One region of the Pradoshia sp. D12 genome, then DNA from elsewhere that is predicted to be linked to it. Evidence: riboswitches for the same ligand, from Rfam matches in the RefSeq annotation. Region 1 holds a riboswitch; the other holds the start of a gene.
The links. Region 1 has a riboswitch for cobalamin ahead of F7984_RS15620 (FecCD family ABC transporter permease). Riboswitches for the same ligand answer to the same signal wherever they lie in the genome.
Positions count from the first base shown of each region.

Region 1 (7,990 bases):
TTAAAGCGTCGCAATAGTTATCAAGGTAAATTTTATGTGCCAAGTAAGGATGCTGTCATAAATGAAGCTTGATCGTATCCTTCCCTTCGCAAGACTATTGCTTGAAAAAGCAGTTAAACCTGGTGATATAGCCATTGATTGTACGATGGGCAATGGGCATGACACCGTATTTTTAGCAAATTTAACTGGTCCGGATGGACATGTATACAGCTTCGACATTCAGGAATCTGCCTTGCAAAAAACGGAAGAGAGACTGATGACAAATGAGCTTCAGGAGCGGGTAACACTAATTCATGCAGGTCATGAGCGTTTACAGGAATTTATCCCAACTGGCAAATCTGTTACAGGCGCAATCTTTAATTTAGGCTATTTGCCTGGCGGCGATAAAGAAATTATTACAACCGCTCCTACTACGATTCAGGCTGTAACGTCATTACTCAAAATTATGGAGCCTGAAGGCATCATAGTTCTTGTCATCTATCACGGTCATCCCGGCGGAGACATTGAACGTGACGAATTAATCAAATTCGTTACAGAGCTTCCACAGGATACGGCCCATGTGCTGGAATACCGATTTATGAATCAAAAAAACAATCCGCCATTTATTATCGCTATCGAAAAACGTTAAAAAAGTGTGAGCTTATGGATGCTCACACTTTTTATATATAATCATTTAAAGTTCTCAGGGGTAAAAAAGATCTGCGGTGTTCCCGTAATAGGATGAGGGCGACTTACCAAATCTACCTCGTATACAGATGAAAGCAATGTTTCATCATAAAGTAAATCTATTCCACCCTCCGCCACCTTCCTTCCATCCTTAAGCAAAGCACATCTATCTGCATATAAAGCTGCCATGTTTAAATCATGGAGGATGGCGACAATCGTCAGCCCATTTTGAAGCTGGAGCCTCTTTAATAAATTTAACAATTCGATTGTATGCTTTACATCCAGATGATTTGTAGGTTCATCGAGAAACAGGAGCTTTGGCTGCTGGGCCAAAGCCTTTGCTAAAAGGACACGTTGCTTTTCCCCTCCGCTTAATGACGAAAAGTATGTATACTTAAATTTCAGCGTGTTTGTCTGAGCAAGACACTCATCAACAATTGCGTAATCCTCACTACGGTAATGATTAAAAAATCCCTTCTCCTGATAAGGATACCTGCCTAATAGTACGATTTCTTCCACCGTAAAATCTATACCCACCATATGTTCCTGACTTAACACGGCAGCAATTTTAGCCAATTCTCCGGTTTTATAGGATGAGGTCCTTTTCCCATTAATGATTGAAGTCCCTTCTTTATATTCCATTTTTCCCAATATACTTTTAATCAATGTCGTCTTACCGCTTCCATTTGGACCAAGAAGAGCAAAAAATTCTCCGCTCTCAACCTTAATAGAAAAGTCCTGAAGCACTTGCTTATTTTTATGATAGCCTGCACTGAGGCTCTCTACGGTTAACATGTCAAATTCCTTCTTTTTATGCGTTCTTTAATCAGTAAGATTGTAAATACAGGTGCACCGATTAAGGCAGTAATGACACCGATTGGTAATTCCTGCGGGTTGATAATCGTACGTGCAATCAAGTCAGCCAATACGAGATATCCACCTCCAATAATCATGGATAATGGCAGTAAGTGGCGATGATCAGCACCAGCAAGAAGGCGAACAAGATGTGGAATAACCAGTCCAACAAAGCCAATAGCTCCTGATACGGCAACTGCTGCACCCGTTAATAGTCCAGCCCCGATAATAATGATTATTTTCTTTCGTTTCACATCGATACCATTATATTGAGCGGATTGATCTCCAAGAGCCATCCCATTTAGTTCACGATAATGATATAAAATTATGGAAGCTCCTATAATAAAAAAGGGAATCAATATACTGACGTGTCCCCAATTTTTCATAGCCACACTGCCCATCAGCCAGTTTAATACCTCCCTCATTTGATCTCCTGAGGATAGCGCAATGATAAGTGAGACCACAGCGCCAATGAATGAATTCATAATTATACCGGCTAAAATAATGGTCTCATTTGCATAGGTAACACTAGCTGCCTTTGTAATACCAAATACAATAAACAAGGTTATAAAACTAAACACGATTGCAACAAGCGGCAATGTGAACTGACCAAAAAGAGCAAATTCGATATTAAAGAATAGAACAATCACTGCCCCAACCGATGCACCGGAAGAAATTCCAATAGTATATGGATCAGCGAGTGGATTTTGCAAAAGCCCCTGAAAGGCAGCACCGGCAAGTGCCAGTGAGGCACCCACAAATAAAGCGATTAATACCCGGGGTAATCGTATATTCCAAATAATCATTTCTATATTTTTTGGACCGGTATAGAAGGATTCCTGGCCGGTCACGTTCTTCAAGAGAATCCCAAGAATATCTTTAAATGACATGTCCACGCTGCCTATAAACAGGCCGAGCAACGCAGCGAGCAGCAAAAACAGGATACTCCCAAAATAAATACCGGTTGTTCTATTTTTATTATTCATAACTTATACTTCAATTCCTCTTTACTCCTGGCGGCGAACCTCGGATTATTCATGCACTTTAAAACAAGATTATAAGCTACAACACATAAAAAATCCTTAGCTCAGGATGGTATTGAGCTAAGGATTCACTTTTTCACGCCTGTGAATACAATAAGCCTACTTTTCCCTCCGAAAAATAAGTACTAAAACTCTAAAAGCAGGTTTCCTGGCTTTTACTAAATCAGACTTGTGATTTAGTAAGTACAGTAGCGGGGGCTGCAACGGATTTGAACCGTTTTCCCTTTTACCCTCGTGTACCGAGGCACTTTTAAAGTGATTTATTAGATTTTATTCTTATTCTAATAGATTGATTGACTAATGGCAAATCCACTATTATTTCAACAGTTCTTTGGCAATTAATCTGAAGGAGTTTTCTTTAGCCTCGTATGAATGGGTGATTGTCACAAGCATAATTTCATCTGTAAAGAAGCGTTCACTCAGCTCTCTAATTTTTTCTCCAATCATTTTAGGAGAACCGATAATCATCTTGCTTCTGTTGTAATCAATCCGAGCTTTCTCAAACTGCGATAATGACATTTCATGAATTTCTTTTGGGTGAGGTGTTCCCTCTCTTATAATTCCCTGTGAAAGAAACAGCATCGATAAATCCAATGAACCAGCCAGATATTCTGCCTCTTCGTCCGATTCCGCACAAACTGTAAATACAGTAACCATACCTGATGGATTCTGTACTAACTCTGTAGGTCGAAATGCTTCATGGTAATGCTTCATATTTTCTTCAGCATATTCACTGTTAATAAACAAAGCAAAATTATAGGGTATACCCTTATGAGCTGCAAGAGCTGCGCTAGATGAACTAGATCCAAGCATCCACAATTCCGGCGGAGATGTAATGGTAGGTGTCGCCGATAACCCATATAGAGGATGCAATTCCGGTATTTGATCATAGAGATACCAGGATAACTCATCTACCTGGTCAGGAAAACGATGCAGTTCCTGTACTCTCCCCTCCTGCAACGCTCGCGTTGCTCTTGGCATCCCTCCAGGAGCCCTGCCGATTCCCAAATCTATTCTTCCTGGAGCTAAACCAGATAATACTCTGAAGTTTTCAGCTACTTTATAAGCACTGTAGTGAGGCAGCATAACACCGCCTGTTCCAACTCTTATTTTATCTGTTTGAGCAGCAATCCATGTTGCCAATATCTCAGGCGAAGATCCTGCCAAGCCTTGACTATCATGATGCTCGCTGACCCAAAATCTTGAGTATCCCCACTCCTCAGCCAATTTTGCCAGTTTGACCGTATTAGCAAGTGCCTGCTCTGAAGGCTCTCCAACAGAGCGCGGTGACTGGTCTAGAATACTTAATTTCACCATTCTGCTCCATCCCCTTAGTATTGAATGCTAGACTCGCCTATTCTTTTTCATTCTCTTAAACGCATGATACAGCTTACTATTCCAATAAAAGAAATACGCTGAACGGCCACCCAGGCTTAACATTTTTTTAGTATATTGCTTAACCGACAACTGGTCTTTCACCTTGGAATCGGCTAGATAAATACCCAATAATCCCTGGTTAATCATGCTGTGGAACTTGCTGTCCGGTATTTTTGTGACATCTAAATTGGCTTTTTCAACAAAATAACAAAGTCTATCAATCAGTTGCTCTTCCGTTTCGTAATAAAAACAGAAATTTAAATCGTCGCCTTGGCGATCCTCCTCCTGATCAATAAAATAGTCCAACATAATATGCAATCCTTGCACATAAGGAAAATAAGATTCATATATGTCTTTCCCCAAATGTTCAGTAAAATTATCACGCACTGCATATGAAACTAAACAAAAGATGCCCAGAGTAGATCCTGCACAAGCACTGAATTCATACCATGACAAACCTTCTGGAAGCTGCTGTTTATTTTCATTGAACCAGGTTTCTAATCTATGTACCCGTTCTTCCCACGTAACATGCTTATGTATTTGTAAATCACAATAAAAGGTGCAAAGCTTTTTCAAAAAAGGCTCGATATGTTGATAATGCACCATATTTGAAAGAACAGATTGACAGGTTTTTACTAACTCGACTAAATACCCGCCATCTTCCTGCTCCTCTCTGAGTTCATAATAATTTCTCGTCAGGGCCTCCGGATTAAGAGCATCCTTCATAGATTGATGCAATAGCGTAAAATCATTAGGATCAAGTGAGGTACTGCGGTCACATAGATTATCAAGATAATCACTGATTGTTTGATACGCAACAATAAATCGAATGACATCATCTTTTTTTTCACCTGCTGCGAGAGCTAATATAGAACCACCCTCGCAATGAAAAGTTTTGTGGGCAATACTGGATAAGGCCTGTGTACGCAGCTCTTCATTAGGGATTTTTTCTGCCTTTGCCTGCCAACTCGCGAGTTCTCGATGAACAACTGGAAATACATTTCTGTATACATTCTTTACTAAGCTGATATCACTAGTGGGTAATTTCATTTGTGTCCCATCTCCTAACCCCTTAAACGATATACCCTATATTGCGCAATCTCGCTTCAATAAAGCTCTTTGCATATAGAAATACATCTTCTCTCTCTGGCTCATTAAATATTTCATGATACAGCTTAGGCCATTCTTTATAATGCTTTTCGGATGCCGGAAAGTAGTTAAACCATTCTCTAACCATAGCCTTGTCCACTATTTTGTCGTCCCCTGCCTGCATAACAAGAACAGGAATATCCGGGAAATCCTCATCAAAATCAAAGGCATCCTTCATAGCTGAAATTAATTCACGATACCATCTGACTGATACACTTGTGATGTAGAGTGAATCGTTCAAATCAAATTCAATAACTTCTGGATTTCTCGTTGCCATTTCAACCGTTAATCCTGAAGGTTTTTTATATGTAGGATAAACAAGATTTAAAACCTTTGACATGGATTCAAGTAATTTTGGAGGATGAATTAATGTTCCAAAGCATGGTGAAGATAGGATAATACCCGCTAAATTATATTCTTTAAGTTGAAGCATGTTAATGATGATGAGTCCTCCCATGCTATGACCCAGCATGAATACAGGCAAACCAAATGTATAAGCCTCGTTCACCCATGAATCAACCTCATCAATATAATCCTCAAATGAATCAATATGCCCTCGATTTGCACGTGAAGTCATTCCCTGACCTGGCAAATCTCCAATAATTACGTGATACCCTTCTGATAGCCATCTTTCAATTAACCATTTATATCTGCCTGAATGCTCCATGGCGCCGTGAACAATCACGATTACACCATAGGCTTTCCCCTCAGCTTCCCACTTTTTCATAGATGAACTCCTCCTGTATGATGTTTAGCTTTATTTTATTTACACTGTACCGCTTTATATGTACACTTTTATTAACTATCTATTTTACAGTAGAAAACGGAGGTTTTGTAATGAAATTATATCAATATATAGATAAAATTCCTTCCATCGATCAAACTGCTTATTTAGCGGATCATGTAGTTATCAGTGGTGATGTCACAATCGGTGAAAATTCAAGTGTTTGGTTTAACACAGTCATTAGAGGTGATGTCGCTCCTGTGATTATCGGTAAAAATGTTAATATTCAAGATAACTCAGTCCTCCATCAAAGTCCCAACAACCCATTAGTACTGGAAGATAATGTAACGATAGGCCATCAAGTCATTCTCCATAGTTGCCATGTGAAGAAAAATGCTTTGATTGGGATGGGCTCCATTATTCTTGACGGAGCTGAAATAGGAGAAGGTGCCTTCATCGGTGCAGGCAGTTTAGTATCTCAAGGTAAAAAAATCCCACCAAACACACTCGCTTTCGGCAGACCTGCTAAAGTAATTCGTGAATTAACAGATGATGATCGTAAAGACATGGAAAGAATAAATAAGGAATACGCAGAAAAAGCACGCTATTATTCAAGTATACAACCTTTAAAAGAGAATAACTAATTATCATTCCTCATTAGGGTATACTCTTTATTGTATACCCATTCCCTTTATTATTTAGCTATAAATGATACACCTTTTTAAAATCAATTTCAGGAGTAGGATTATGAATACTTTCATTTTGATTTTCATGTTATTTAGTATCATTTCAATCATTTTGGTCCTATGGCGTCAATATCAGCCACTATCTATTTTGATTGTTATCTCTTTGATAGGCACTTTCCTGTATACAGGCTGGAAGGTCTATAACTCAAATTACTCCTTTGCTCATCAAATTAATAATATGATTGATAAGTCAGTAAGCTTAACAACTTCTATTACCAAAGATAATCGACCTGCAAAACCTCCTGCCAAAGATAAAGTACTTCTTGATGTGCCGATCGTTAAACAGCAGCCCGAGCTCCCAAGAGGATGTGAAGTAACCAGCCTGGCTATGCTTCTTCAATATTCCGGATTGGATGCTGATAAATTAAAACTTGCCCAGCAAATAAAAAAAAATCCAGCTAAAATAAAAAAAATAAATGGTGAAATCCATTACGGTGATCCTAATGATGGATTTATTGGAGATATGTATTCAACTAATAAACCTGGCCTCGGAGTGTATCATAAGCCTATAAAAAAACTTGCTGAGCATTATATGCCTGGCAAAATAATCGATTTTACCAATGGAGATTTCAACCAAATCAAAAAGTATCTCTCAACCAATCGGCCCGTCTGGGTTATCATAAATACAGCCTATGAAAAACTGGATCCATCCTATTTCCATACTTGGAAAACACCAAATGGGAAAATATCGATTACTTATAAGGAGCATTCTGTCGTAGTGACGGGATATGATCAGCATTATATTTATTTTAACGATCCCTTAACAGGAATTAAAAATAAAAAAGCACCCTCCGCTGATTTTGAAAAAGCGTGGGTGCAAATGGGAAAACAGGCTATAACCTATAAAGATTAATGGATTGGGTCACTTATCATATCCTTTTCAGCTAATGCCTGGAAAGGATATTTTTCTTCGACATATACAGAGTACCATATCATAAATACCAATACAGTCCATAGTTTACGGCTATTATCCGCTTTACCTGTAACATGATTATTGAACAGATTCATAATGACTTGCTTATCCAGCAAATGATCTGTTTGGCTTTCTTTTATTATTGTAATCGCCCATTCATACATTTCATTTTTTAACCAATGACGGATAGGGACTGGAAAACCAAGTTTCTTACGATTTAATACATGGTCAGGAATGATTCCCTCTGCAGCTTTTCTAAGTATATATTTGGTCGTTCCATGAGCAGTTTTTAAATCAGTTGGAATTCCGGATGCCACCTCAAATACTTTTTTATCAAGGAATGGCACTCGAAGCTCAAGAGAATGTGCCATCGTCATCTTATCAGCTTTTACTAATATATCTCCGCGCAGCCATGTATGAATATCAATATACTGCATTCTGCTCACATCATCATATTCGGGTGTTTCTGCGTAGAACGGATGTGTTATCGTAGTATAATCCAGCTTTGATTTATATA
Region 1 covers NZ_CP044545.1:3,256,994-3,264,983, forward strand. The annotation lists gene F7984_RS15605 (tRNA modification radical SAM protein MnmL/YtqA) at 1-72, shown strand, start outside; gene F7984_RS15610 (tRNA 5-(aminomethyl)-2-thiouridylate-methyltransferase MnmM) at 62-628, shown strand; gene F7984_RS15615 (ABC transporter ATP-binding protein) at 670-1,461, opposite strand; gene F7984_RS15620 (FecCD family ABC transporter permease) at 1,455-2,507, opposite strand; cobalamin riboswitch at 2,685-2,831, opposite strand; gene F7984_RS15625 (LLM class flavin-dependent oxidoreductase) at 2,880-3,881, opposite strand; gene F7984_RS15630 (tetraprenyl-beta-curcumene synthase family protein) at 3,909-4,991, opposite strand; gene F7984_RS15635 (alpha/beta hydrolase) at 5,014-5,817, opposite strand; gene F7984_RS15640 (gamma carbonic anhydrase) at 5,928-6,458, shown strand; gene F7984_RS15645 (C39 family peptidase) at 6,562-7,413, shown strand; gene asnB (asparagine synthase (glutamine-hydrolyzing)) at 7,410-7,990, opposite strand, start outside.

Region 2 (7,990 bases), 1.2 Mb from region 1:
CCTGATAAACGAACGGACAAAACAAGTAAAAGCGCGGTACGCGAATTATATGCCAGATCAAAATATAACCCGGTCACATATGTTTGGGGACCGCCTGGTACAGGAAAAACGTATACTTTAGCACGAACGGCAGCCAATAAATATTTTAAAAAGAAACGTATATTAGTTCTCTCTCACAGTAATCAGGCTGTGGATGTCCTGCTTGCCGAAATTACGGCATTTGTTAAACGAGCGGATCGTTTTCATGAAGGAGATATTTTACGTTACGGCTCTCAAACTGGTGAGGGTCTTCTGATGCATGGGGATATATTGCCGGCTAAATTATTGGAAAGTCATGATGGACATTTAGTGAAGGAAAGGGATTCGATTAATGAAGAAAAGAAACTGCTAAAAAAAGATCTGTCTCTGTCTTTTAGCGTACGTGACTCGGAGCAGCTTCTTGACCTTGAAAAAAAACTGGGCAGAATCTTAGAGAAAATAAGGCAAAAAGAAATTCATTTAGTCAAAAATGCCTTCATTGTTGGGACTACCTTGGCGAAAGCAGCAATGGACCCGAGTATTTTTGAACAAGAGTATGATCTAGTTATCATTGATGAAGCCAGTATGGCCTTTATCCCGCAAATTGCCTTTGCCGGCGCACTTGCCAAGCGTTGTATTATTTGTGGGGATTTTAAGCAATTACCTCCTATTGCGGTTTCGAGGGGAGAGCTTGTAGACCGCTGGCTGAAGGAGGACATCTTCCATCGTACCGGTGTTGCTGATATTGCACGTGGGGGAAAACTTCATACTCATTTGTTTTTATTAAAGGAACAGAGGAGAATGCATCCGGATATCTCCGCTTTTACGAACCAATATGTTTATAATTCACTGGTTGGCGATCATCCAAGTGTTCATATAAATAAAAAAGATATCGTTTCAAAGACACCTTTTGTAGATCGTGCTTCCGTACTGTTAAATACGAGCTTCACAGGGGAACACTGCTTTACGGGCACTTCCTCTGGTTCTAGAATGAATTTGATGAATCTATTGTTATCCTTTCAGGTTATTCATGAAGCCTACAGCAATGGGAGTAAATCAATCGGTTATGCAACCCCTTATCGTGCGCAGGCACAATTGATGGAAACATTAATTAAAGATCTATATGAGGAAGAGAACGGCCTGCATGATATATTGGCTGCCACTGTCCATCGTTTCCAGGGAAGTGAACGGGAAGTAATGGTATTTGATAGTGTAGATAGTTATCCGCAAAATCGGGCAGGGATGCTTTTAACGGGCAGGGAAAGTGAACGGCTGTTAAATGTTGCAATTACCAGAACAAAAGGGAAACTGATTCATGTCAGCGATGTGGAGTTTATAGAATCAAAAGTTTCGCATACAAAAACTCTTCATCAGCTCGTTCAATATCAAATGAAACGGAATCAAATGGTCAATATGGATCAAATAGGCAAATGGATTGCCAACCATCATCCAAAATTACAATGGATTTATGCAAGAAATTTGGAAGGGTTCTATCAGGATTTAAAAAAAGCCCAATCTTCCATTATCCTTTCCTTGCCAAATTCCAGTGTGTTATCATCGGATTTTGTTCAAAGAGTGAAGACGAGGAACTCAAGAACAAGACTGATGATGTATTCTCCAGATTCCCATTCCTATTTGGATCCGGATATCCATCTTCAGAATGGGCCAAGCTTCACATTTGTCATCCTTGACCAAAAAGTATTGTGGTTGGGGGTTCCTCTTGAAGCCAATAAACGTGTTCATCCGCCATACATTGGAATTCGATTGGAATCCGAAGCATTTATCAATCAATTTCTCCAGCAATTGCCTAAATAAATTGTCGGAATTTTAGTTGCTATTTTCACATATAAGATTTATAATTCTATATGTTGTTATTATTTTATATCTAAAATACTATATATTGATTTTAACGTGTTTAAGGTGTCGTATTACGACTTAATAGGGAATCCGGTTAAAATCCGGAACTGTACCCGCAACTGTAAATGCTGATGAAATAAGTAAACCACTGTAGAGAAATCTATGGGAAGGACTTAGAGTAAAGCGAAGCATGAGTCAGGAGACCTGCCTTTTTCACTGGTTTGCCTTTATCGGGAGCAATGAGGGTGGAACGGATGAAATAGCAATATTGAACAGTTCAATCTTGTTATTATTTCTTTTCCCATTGCTTATTTTTAGGCAATGGGATTTTTTGCGTGGAGGGAACAGACGTTTTTAATCGATTTATCGGCAAACAATAAGGGGGAAATTAGTATGGCAGTATCTTACGAATCAAACTATGCAAGTCTGGAAGTCATAAATTTAAAAAGCATAGAAACATACATAAAGGAATGTGTTAGTTCCTATACATCTATTTATTCAGCAGAGGAATACTTAGAAAAAATCAAGACAGCACTTGAGTATAAGTCTGACTATAGCAAGAAAGAGTTGGTGAATTTACTGGTACTAAGCGCCGTAGAGCGTATCTCTGCTGATGAGCCTGATTGGACATTTGTGGCGGCAACTATTTATTTAGACCAGTTATATGATAAAGCTTCAAAAAGCCGGGGATATGATTTAACACACAAATATGGGAGCTTTCATCAGCTTGTTGAACTATTGACTGATATGGGGATTTATAATCCAGCATTGTTAAATGAATATACGGAAGACGAAATCAATGAACTCGAAGCAGTCATCGATTCATCAAAAGATCAGTTGTTTACGTATATTGGCATTCGGACGCTGGCAGATCGCTATTTAGCCAAATCTCATCATGGAAGCTTATATGAACTTCCTCAGGAACGGTTTATGATTATTGCCATGACATTAATGATGAATGAGCCTAAAGAACAGCGAATCAAATTAATAAGAGAAGCATATTGGGCCTTATCCAATCTATATATGACGGTGGCAACTCCTACGCTTGCTAATGCTGGGAAAAGCTATGGCCAATTATCCAGTTGTTTTATCGATACTGTTGATGATAGTTTGCAAGGTATCTATGATTCAAACACCGATATTGCCAATCTATCTAAAAATGGCGGAGGAATAGGTGTTTATTTAGGGAAAATTAGAGCGCGAGGCAGTGATATTAAAGGATTTAAGGGTGTTTCCTCAGGAGTTATACCATGGATGAAGCAATTAAATAATACCGCCGTCAGTGTGGACCAACTGGGCCAAAGACAGGGTGCCATTGCAGTTTATCTGGATGTTTGGCATAAGGATATATTTGCCTTCCTCGAAGCGCGTTTAAATAATGGGGATGAACGTTTTCGAACGCATGATTTATTTACTGGTGTTTGCATTCCGGATTTATTTATGGAAATGGTCAAGGAGCGGGGTACCTGGTATTTATTTGATCCGCATGAAGTAAGAAAAGTAATGGGATATTCTCTTGAAGATTATTTTGATGAAGAAGCAGGGGATGGCCAATTCAGACAAAAATATACTGAATGTATCAATCATCCGCAGCTTTCCAAAAAAGAAATACCTGCCATTGAAGTGTTTAAGGCGATCATGATTTCTCAGCTTGAAACAGGAACACCTTATATGTTTTATCGGGATACGGTCAACCGCTCTAATGCTAATCGCCATAAAGGAATGATATATTGCAGTAATTTATGTACGGAAATTATGCAAAATCAAAGTGCTACCAAAGTTATTGAACAAAGAACCGAGGATGGGAAAATTATTATTGAAAAAACACCGGGTGACTTTGTTGTATGTAATCTTTCGTCTATCTCCCTTGCCAAAGCTGTAAAGGAAGATGTCCTTGAACGCTTAATTAAGATACAGGTGAGAATGCTTGATAATGTCATTGATTTAAATAATATCCCGGTCATTCAGGCAAATATAACGAATAAAAATTATCGTGCTATAGGACTTGGGACATTTGGCTGGCATCATTTATTAGCGCTTGAGGGCATTGCCTGGGAATCAGAGAAAGCCGTTGAATACTGTGACCGATTATACGAAAAAATCGCTTATTTAACGATTAAATCAAGTGTGGATTTAGCTGGTGAAAAAGGTGCTTACCCATTTTTTGAAGGATCTGATTGGGAGACCGGATCTTATTTTGACCAAAGAGGCTATGATTCAGATGCTTGGAGTCAATTGAAAAATAGAGTGCATACATCCGGAATTCGAAATGGCTATCTTATGGCCGTAGCACCAAATTCTTCAACTGCGATTATTGCCGGTTCTACATCCGGAATTGATCCAATTTTCAGAAGGGAATATTCCGAAGAGAAGAAGAATTACCGTATTCCAGTGACTGCACCTGACTTGAATCTGGAGACAATGTGGTATTATAAATCCGTTTATTTAATTGACCAAAAATGGAGCATTCTCCAAAATGCACGTCGTCAAAAACATATCGACCAAGGAATCTCGTTTAATTTGTATGTCCGTAATGATATTAAAGCACGTGATTTATTAGACTTGCATCTGCTTGCATGGGAGACCGGATTAAAAACAACATACTATGTACGTTCTACTTCAAGCGCTGTTATAGAAGAATGCGAAAGCTGCCAATAAGGATGGGGGAAATATAATGGATACAAAAACAATAGTGGAAAAACGTAAATTAGTCGATCGGGAAGCACCGAATAGTTCAACGGGTATTATTAATGGCAGAAATTCAAATATTTTAAATTGGGATGATGTGCGCTATCCATGGGCATATCCTAAATATAAAGTAATGCTATCTAATTTTTGGACGCCTTTTGAAATTAATATGGTGAATGATGCGAAACAATTTCCAAATCTTTCAGAAATTGAACAAGAATCCTTTCTAAAAATTATAGGCTTGTTGGCATTGCTTGATAGTATCCAGTCTGACTATGCCAGTAAAGTCGCCGACTATCTGACCGATTCATCTCTGAATGCATTGATGATTATGCTGGCGCAGCAAGAAGTCATTCATAACCATTCCTACTCCTATGTATTGTCAAGTATTGTCCAGAAAAGCAAGCAAGATGAAGTTTTTGAATATTGGAGAACCGAAGAGATTTTGCGTAAACGAAATGATTTTATTACTGATGGCTATCGGGATTTCACAGAAAACCCAACAATTGAAAATCTGCTTAAATCGATTATCTATGATGTAATCCTAGAAGGGCTCTTCTTTTACTCAGGCTTTGCTTTCTTTTATAATTTGGCCAGAAACCAAAAGATGGTGGCAACTTCAACGATGATTAATTATATAAATCGAGACGAGCAGATCCATGTTGGGCTGTTTGAGAAGATTTTTAAAGAAATATTGGCTGAACATCCTGAAACAAATACAGAAGAATTGAAAAATTTTGCGATTGAAACCTTCCGAACTGCTGCAGAGCTTGAGATTGAATGGGGTTATAAAGTTATAGGAAATAAAATCGAGGGAATTACGATGGCTGAGCTCGAACAATATATCCAGTTTATGGCTAATAAGCGTTGCAATCAATTGGGGTATGGAAGATCTCCGTTTCCAGAGGTTTCGAACAAAAATCCATTAAGATGGATTGTTGCCTATCAGGAAGTGGATTTAGGCAAGACGGATTTCTTTGAGCAGAAATCAAGACAATATACAAAAACAACAGATACCAATGGATTTGATGAACTGTAAATGTAAAAAGACGCCATTACGGCGTCTTTTTGCTTGAAGGCATCCTTACCAGCGGTGAGCTTTCGCATTGCTCCTCAAAATGATATTGGTTTGGGACATTGCAGTATGTCCGTTAACCTGTGATTTTGAGCGCTTCCGCCTTGTCCAGTTATGGTGAAAAAGAGAAGAGTGTGGATCTAAATGATTCCGATAACTCATTGCTTATCACCCCATCAGTAGGATACGTTCTGATGTCCCTTTTGAGGACATCAAGTATAGGATATACAAAATGAGTGCCTTTTAATCTCGGGAAAAGTTCACGAATTATTTTCTATATTATGATAAAATATATATAATATGGATATTGATGGTGGATAATTATGCGAAATTTGGAATATGAACAATAATAACGGAGAAATCTATGCCGCGGTCTCCCATTTTGACAGAATGATTTATAAAATCATCTGTTAAAGGGGAAAATACGATGAAATAGCACTGAAAGAAGTCCGGAAGAATGATATGACTGTTGTTTATAGTCAAGAAGCCTATCCAATCCAACGTTTTATGATGTTGGTACTTTTATATCTAAAAGCCATTCCCTGGAAAGTACCGAGTTTTGAGTTGGATCATTAATTGGATGTATGATATATAATCCACCAGATTATTCAGTCGGATGGGTACTTTGATGTAACACATCATCGATTTATCCTTATTGCGGAACCTGTATAAGTAAATGTGTTATTGAATAAAAGTCGGGCTTTCTTATAGTTTCTTTTCTGCTTATGAGCCAGCACTTCTTTCAGATAAAATTTGTCCAAAAGAAAGATTGCTGTTTCTAATTTTCGTAAAATTAAAGTTAGCATATTTATCTGAAACATCAATTTTTACAGATATGTTATAGTAGCTTAGTGATTGATTTTAATTTATTGGCAGAAATCCATACAGAAACATTCCTCGATATTGTCAAGAAAGATCAGCTTGTTCTCTTTTCAATTTCTTCACCATGTAAAATACACTCTCCCGCAAAATGATAACTAACATCTAAAGAGGTATGTTATATTTTTTTAAAACTATATTAATTTAGGAAATTTAACTCATATTATACTTGTAGCAGCCAGCCTTAAATAGATACTTTTGGTCTTTAATTAATGTGTCAGTTGGCTTATTATAAATGGTATTGGTCTTTCATAGTATATATGGTAGACCTATTATAATTTGGAAAATGTTTGAAAAGTGAGCGTGGTGATAAATATATAGATATCTAGCACTCTAAAGAATCAGTTTGTACTAATAGGAGGAAGTATAAAGTTGTTTAAAGAATTTTCCATCTCGCGGACATCATGTCTTGGCAAATCCCCGATTTATCAGGCAACCATCACAAGTGAAGGGCATGTAAGTTGGCAGGGTGAGAAGTATGTTTCATATATAGGCGTTAAGAACTTTACGGTTTCTAAGCAAAGAGTTAAAAAAATTGAAGATCTCTTGCTATCATTCGATTACAAAAACTTCATTTATAATACTACTGCACAAATTGTGCCGGATAGCCCGACTTGTGTTACCCGATTGGTATATCAATTTGGCGAACATAAGACAGTGGTACATGATTTGGGTGACGAGGATGCTGCTTGTGATAATAGTAAGCATACATTGAAAAAATTGGATGCCTTTGAAAGAAAAATGGAAGAATTATTGGGATTAAAGAATTTAATTAAACAACCTCTCTATCTCTTCCATATTAAAAGAAAGTCGAACTCACATGAGGAATATGTAATATCCAGCTCCAATCAAGCTGATGCATTTCAAATGATTAATGTGAATGAGGCTAATTATCATAACTGGCAGATTGATAAGTTAGGAAAAGATAGTACAGGTCGTATACATCCATATATCATTATGAGCTCGGAGCGCTAAAACATTTGATTATGAGAAATAGTCGATGAATTGGAGTTTTTTTATTAATTTTAAGTTTGCTACTTGCAGGTTCCCTATTTGAGGAGTACAATTAATTTTATTAATTATTCTGACAATTTAAAGGGGACATCACATGGATACTCAACTAATTTCTATCACAAAAACCAATTATAAAAAAGAAAAGCCCAATCCTGAAACACTTGGCTTCGGAAGAATTTTTACGGATCATATGTTTATTATGGATTATGATGAAGAATTGGGTGGGTGGCATGATCCGAGGATTATTCCCTATCAACCTATTACACTTGAGCCTTCCTGCATGACTTTTCACTATGGACAAACGGTTTTTGAAGGGCTAAAAGCATATCGTACTCACGATAATCGGGTTTTTCTGTTTAGACCGGAAAAGAATTTTGAACGGATGAACAAATCTAATGATCGTTTATGCATCCCCCATATAGATGAGTCGTTTGTTATCAAGGCATTGGAAATCCTAAT
Region 2 covers NZ_CP044545.1:2,078,357-2,086,346, reverse strand. The annotation lists gene F7984_RS10000 (DEAD/DEAH box helicase) at 1-1,833, shown strand, start outside; cobalamin riboswitch at 1,920-2,102, shown strand; gene F7984_RS09995 (ribonucleoside-diphosphate reductase subunit alpha) at 2,269-4,533, shown strand; gene F7984_RS09990 (ribonucleotide-diphosphate reductase subunit beta) at 4,550-5,602, shown strand; gene F7984_RS09985 (YpzG family protein) at 5,648-5,800, opposite strand; gene F7984_RS09980 (DUF6438 domain-containing protein) at 6,890-7,492, shown strand; gene F7984_RS09975 (branched-chain amino acid aminotransferase) at 7,626-7,990, shown strand, end outside.
Region 2: linked by a shared signal. The riboswitch ahead of F7984_RS09995 (ribonucleoside-diphosphate reductase subunit alpha) and the one ahead of F7984_RS15620 (FecCD family ABC transporter permease) in region 1 are both predicted to bind cobalamin.